2 linked regions of the Colwellia sp. M166 genome follow. The protein of the gene in region 2 interacts with the protein of the main gene of each other region in a pairwise test. Links are inferred from orthologs where the notes say so. Each region holds a gene or a part of one and is shown on either strand. Other genes may lie near its edges.

Region 1 (3,462 bases), 2.1 Mb from region 2 along the record:
ATTTAGCTCACAACTTTCGATAAATTAGTTAATTGATCAGATTTTATTCCTTAATCATATTAAACATAACTGCGCTGAGATGCTAGATAAGCTCAGTGCTAGCAAAGTTATATTAGCCCGCGATATTCATTTTTTAGACTCTGCAGATTAATAGCCAGTATATAAATAGCAAAAAGGCTTGTTAAAATTAACAAGCCTTTTGAGTAACAGACTAAAATAACTATTGCGCTAACGTGAACTCAGGATAAGCTTAATGAGCGCTGCGGGCGTTAGCCAATAGTGGTTTTAAGAAGCGTGCGGTATGCGACCCTTGATGTTCAGCCACCTGCTCTGGCGTGCCGGTCACCAATATTTCACCGCCACCTGAGCCACCTTCAGGACCTAAATCAATCACCCAATCAGCAGTTTTGATTACATCTAAGTTATGTTCAATCACGACGATGGTATTACCGTGATCACGTAAACGATGAATCACTTGCAGTAATTGCTTAATATCGTGAAAGTGTAAGCCGGTGGTGGGCTCATCAAGAATATAAAGTGTTTTACCGGTATCTCGTTTTGATAGCTCTTTGGATAACTTAACTCGTTGTGCTTCACCACCCGAGAGAGTCGTCGCAGATTGTCCCAACTTGATATAACTTAAACCTACATCCATTAAGGTTTGTAGTTTACGTTTTACCGCAGGAATAGGCGCGAAAAATTCTAGCGCATCTTCAATGGTCATATCCAAGACTTCGTGAATACTCTTACCTTTATATTTTACTTCTAAGGTTTCACGGTTATAACGTTTACTTTTACAGACATCACAAGGTACATAAACGTCAGGTAAAAAGTGCATTTCAACTTTTATTAAACCATCGCCTTGACAGGCTTCACAACGTCCGCCTTTGACATTAAAACTAAAGCGGCCAGGCTTATAGCCACGTGAACGCGATTCTTGTGTGGCGGCAAAAATGTCACGAATAGCGGTGAAAATTCCGGTATAAGTGGCTGGATTCGAACGTGGTGTTCTTCCAATGGGGCTTTGGTCGATATCGATAACTTTATCGAGTAAATCTAAACCGATAATTTCTTTGTGCGGCGCAGGCTCTTGCGTGGTTGCGCCGTTTAATTCGATATGGGCAAGTTTGTATAAGGTATCGTTGATCAGAGTTGATTTACCTGAGCCAGAAACACCGGTAACACAGGTCATTAAGCCATTTGGGATCACCAGATCGACATTTTTCAGATTATTACCGGTTGCGCCTTTAAGTTCGACAACATTTTTCTTATCAAAAGGTGTGCGAGTTTTTGGAATTTCAATACACTCTCTGCCTGATAGATACTGGCCGGTAAGTGAGTCTTCACAGGCTAGAATGTCATTTACATCACCTTCAGCGATAATATTACCGCCATGTACACCGGCACCAGGGCCAATATCGATAACATAATCAGCGGCGCGAATGGCGTCTTCGTCATGTTCAACCACGATAACGGTGTTACCTAAATCACGGAGATGGATCAGAGTTTCTAGTAAACGTTCGTTATCGCGCTGATGTAAACCGATAGAAGGTTCATCAAGTACGTACATGACACCGACTAAGCCGGCGCCAATTTGACTGGCTAAACGAATACGTTGTGCTTCACCACCTGATAACGTGCCTGCGGCGCGTGAGAGGTTGAGATAATTTAAGCCAACATTAACCAAGAAACCTAAACGGTCACACACTTCTTTCAGGATTTTTTCGGCAATTTGCGCTTTTTGCCCAGTCAGCTCCAAGCCTTGGAAGAATGCTAAGGCATCGGCGATGGCATATTCGGCAATTTCTGGTAATGGTGTATTGGCAATAAAAACATTGCGCGCTTCTAAGCGTAATCGACTACCGTTACAGTCTGGACAATGTTGGCTGTTGAGATATTTTGCTAATTCTTCGCGCACCGCATTAGATTCTGTTTCGCGGTAGCGGCGGTCCATGTTATTTAAAATGCCTTCAAATGGATGTTTGCGGATCACGACATCGCCGCGATCATTCATGTACTTAAATTCGATTTCTTGTTTGCCGCTGCCTTTTAAAATCAGTTGCTGCGTTTTTTCATCCAATTCATTGAATGGTAAATCTAAGGCAAATTGATAATGCTCAGCTAGGGCTTGTAACATTTGAAAATAATAGAAGTTTCTTTTATCCCAGCCACGAATAGCACCGCCAGCTAAACTTAATTCAGGATTAGAAATAACACGACTGGCGTCGAAATATTGTTGATTGCCTAAACCATCACAGGTTTGACAAGCACCGGCTGGATTGTTAAAAGAAAATAGTCTGGGCTCTAACTCTTGCATACTATAGCCACATTGAGGACAAGCAAAATTGGCAGAAAAAACTAACTCTTCTTTAGTGGGTTCATCCATAAATGCCACTTTCACGGTGCCAGATGTTAATGAAAGCGCAGTTTCGAATGACTCAGCAAGGCGTAATTGTATATCTTGACGGACTTTAATCCGGTCAACAACCACTTCTATTGTGTGCTTTTTATGTAACTCTAAGGTCGGAGGATCAGAAAGGTCACAAACCTCACCATCAATTCTTGCTCGAATGTAGCCTTGTGCGGCAAGGTTATCGAGTAACTTAACATGTTCACCTTTACGGTCTTGCAATACGGGTGCAAGCACCATCACTTTAGTGCCTTCTTCGAGCGCTAAAACTCTATCGACCATCTGAGAAATGGTTTGTGCGGCCAGCGGTAAATGATGGTCTGGACAACGAGGTTCACCAACGCGTGCATATAATAAACGTAAATAATCGTATATTTCGGTGATAGTACCAACGGTTGAACGTGGGTTGTGTGATGTTGATTTTTGCTCAATTGAAATCGCCGGAGATAAACCTTCAATGTGATCGACATCGGGTTTTTCCATTAATGATAAAAATTGGCGTGCGTATGCGGAAAGTGATTCAACGTAACGCCTTTGCCCTTCAGCATACAAGGTATCAAAGGCTAATGAAGACTTACCTGAGCCTGAGAGGCCGGTAATAACAACTAACTTGTCGCGAGGAATATCTACATTAATATTTTTTAAGTTATGGGTACGAGCACCCCTGACTTCAATTTTCTTCATAATGATATTGTGACCAGTTGAGCGTCAGGGAATTTCGATAGCAAATTTTTATATGCAAATTGCCTGACTGGATGTAAATTACCTTACGCTATATCAACACTTACCATATTCATTAGCACTAGAATATCCACCAGCAAAGGTAATTTTAAAAGCGAAATGTACTAAGTGTTGTTGCTAACAAGTAAATCAATGTATCGTTGAAATTAACGTGACATTATTTCATTTGCTATGACATCTACACATAAAGTTAGAACCGAGAATTATCGCATAGTTTTTAATCCGAATTCATCTTAAATCTCTGTTTTTGTTCATTAGGAGGCCGTGTTAAGATATGCCGGTTTTTCTAGCCAGATTTTCAGTTTAATTAT
Region 2 (3,062 bases):
AGTAATGCTAAGCAGACAAAACCACACTTTTTACTTTAAAGCTCATCACAATATGTTTCAGGTTTAGATTACTTGATTCCCAACAAGTAATTTTAATTCCTAATATGTATAAAGACTGGCGCCCCATACTCTAAACTTAGAGTAGTGACAAAGTATATTTAGTATTGTCACCATACTTCCCTAAGTTGTTTACATTCATTTAGGGTAATTACATTGGTGGAGAGCTTGTATGAGTGTTATTTGGAAAAACCATGCAGATCGCTTAATTGAACTAATTAACAGCAATAATGAAACCCATGCTCATTTATACCTAGAGCAGTTAATGCTTTTTCCTGTTGATATTCAAGATAAAATCATTAGTGATGTTAGCCGTTTAAAACATTGTAACTCCGACGAAGTCGCCGGAATTATTAATCGATATATGATGTTTGAAATAAAATAAATATCTAGCTTGTGCTAACACTTTTTAACGCTAGCGAATGTCATTAAGTGTTAGCTATACTTTGTAAAGTTAATTCCCTAGACTAGCTAACCAACTGTTGCTCACGTAGTTGTTTAATTTCATCGCGTACTGAAGCCGCTAGCTCAAATTCTAAATTTTGGGCATGATTAAACATCATGTTTTCTAATTCTTGTACCTTAGTATCAATCTCTTTCGTGGTTAGCAAATCATATTTACCTTCCGGCTCTGCCGCTTTTAATGCCGCTGCAGCCCGTGTTTTACCACCATCAAGATCCATCACATCAGCAATAATACGTTTAACGCCGCGTGGCGTAATATTATTATCAAGATTATATTGATGTTGTTTCTCACGACGACGGTCAGTTTCGTCAATCGCTTTACGCATTGAGCCGGTAATGCGTCCTGCATACAAAATTGCTCGTCCGTTTATATTACGCGCTGCTCGTCCTATGGTTTGAATAAGCGAGCGTTCTGAGCGTAAAAAACCTTCTTTATCGGCGTCCAGAATAGCAACTAAAGACACTTCTGGCATATCTAAACCTTCACGTAATAAGTTAATGCCAACCAGCACATCAAACTTGCCTAAACGAAAGTCACGAATAATTTCGACTCGTTCTACCGTATCAACGTCCGAATGTAAGTAGCGCGTTTTTACTTGGTGTTCATCTAAGTAATCGGTTAAATCTTCCGCCATTCGTTTGGTTAATGTCGTCGCTAATACGCGTTCATTAATTTTTACCCGTTTGCGAATTTCAGACAATAAATCATCAACTTGGGTTTCAACCGGACGAACTTCAATTTGCGGATCAAGTAAACCTGTAGGGCGAACAACCTGTTCAGCAATTTCACCCGCTGACTTTTCAATTTCATAATGGCTTGGCGTCGCAGATACATATATGGTTTGTGGCGATAAGGCTTCAAACTCTTCAAACTTCATCGGACGGTTATCAAGTGCAGAAGGTAATCTAAACCCGTACTCGACTAAGTTTTCTTTACGTGAACGGTCACCTTTGTACATAGCGCCAATTTGCGGCACAGTAACATGCGATTCATCAATAATTAACAAACCATCACTGGGTAAATAATCAAATAAGGTTGGTGGCGCTTCTCCAGCGCCTCGGCCTGATAAATAGCGAGAATAGTTTTCTATGCCTGAGCAATAGCCAAGTTCGGTCATCATTTCAATATCAAACTGTGTACGTTGGACTATTCGCTGTTCTTCTACTAATTTATTGTTTTCTTTTAATTGCGCGGATCTATCTTTTAATTCAATTTTTATATTTTCAACCGCAGCAAGGATTTTTTCTCTCGGTGTTGCATAGTGAGTTTTCGGGTAAACCGTGACTCGCGCGAGTGTACGCTCGACTTCACCCGTTAATGGGTCAAAAACACTAATCCGTTCAATTTCTTCATCGAATAGCTCAACACGTAAAGCCATACGATCAGATTCTGCTGGAAATATATCAATCACATCACCACGCACGCGGTAAGTCGCTCGCTGAAATGCCACGTCATTACGCGAATATTGTAGTTCAGCTAATCGTCTTAAAATGTCGCGTTGGTTAATAATGTCACCAACACTGATGTGCAACATCATTTTTAAATATGAATCCGGATCACCTAAACCGTAAATAGCAGAAACCGACGCGACAATAATAACGTCTCTGCGCTCTAATAATGACTTAGTAGCCGATAAACGCATTTGCTCTATGTGCTCGTTTACCGAGGCGTCTTTTTCAATAAAGGTATCCGTTGTTGGTACATAAGCTTCTGGCTGATAGTAGTCATAATATGAAACAAAGTATTCTACGGCGTTATTTGGAAAGAACTCTTTCATCTCACCATAAAGCTGCGCAGCCAAGGTTTTATTAGGTGCTAGCATCATAGTTGGGCGATTGAGCTTTTCAATAACATTGGCAATGGTATAAGTTTTACCTGAGCCGGTTACGCCTAATAATGTTTGATGCGCTAGTCCTGATTCAATACCGTCAAGCAATTGAGCAATTGCCGTAGGTTGATCACCACTGGGGATATAATCAGAATGTATTTTTAATGCTCTCATCAAACAACAACCTCTTCCGGTAGACGGTCTTTTTTACACTGTTTATCAAACAAGTTATATGAAATCATTGCCATTACAACATTGCCAAGTAAAGCGCCGATAAAAAATCCCTCTAAGCCAAACCATAAACTACCGACATAAGCCAAAGGTACATAGCAAACAAATAAACGAATAATGCTGAGCGTAAGCGCCACCATAGGTTTATGTAGGGCATTAAATGATGAGTTTGTTAAAATAATCACCCCTTGAAAACCATAGCCTAAAGGTAAAATCCAAATAAAAAGTTTAATAATATCAGCTACCGCCTGCTCTTTAGAAAATACTTGCGCAATAAACGGCGCAGCTAACACTAAGATAAGATAAATAAACACCTGCCAAACTAAAACAAATTTAATTGATGTTTTATAGCCTTCTTCAACACGCTTTATATTACCGGCACCTAAGTTTTGGCTAATAAAAGGTGGTAAGGTCATAGACAGCGCCAGTACCACTAAGCAAGCTATCGATTCAATTCTCGAACCCACACCAAATGCAGCA

The links.
Region 1: the proteins of uvrB (region 2) and uvrA interact in binary tests that used the Escherichia coli proteins (3 or more experiments, as listed by UniProt). The link is inferred for Colwellia sp. M166 from one-to-one orthologs.

Annotation. Positions count from the first base shown.
Region 1 is NZ_CP040755.1:2,203,657-2,207,118, reverse strand. Bases 51-3,449 are described here. They hold uvrA (excinuclease ABC subunit UvrA), read right to left. Parts: upstream 3,095-3,449; coding sequence 251-3,094; downstream 51-250. Also shown: FGD67_RS10030 (fused MFS/spermidine synthase), read right to left, coding at 1-2. UniProt on the Escherichia coli protein: The UvrABC repair system catalyzes the recognition and processing of DNA lesions. UvrA is an ATPase and a DNA-binding protein. A damage recognition complex composed of 2 UvrA and 2 UvrB subunits scans DNA for abnormalities.
Region 2 is NZ_CP040755.1:4,295,176-4,298,237, reverse strand. Bases 26-3,024 are described here. They hold uvrB (excinuclease ABC subunit UvrB), read right to left. Parts: upstream 2,526-3,024; coding sequence 525-2,525; downstream 26-524. Other genes in these bases: FGD67_RS19425 (MATE family efflux transporter), read right to left, coding at 2,525-3,024; FGD67_RS19435 (hypothetical protein), read left to right, coding at 230-442. Outside these bases: more of FGD67_RS19425, read right to left, coding at 3,025-3,062. UniProt on the Escherichia coli protein: The UvrABC repair system catalyzes the recognition and processing of DNA lesions. A damage recognition complex composed of 2 UvrA and 2 UvrB subunits scans DNA for abnormalities.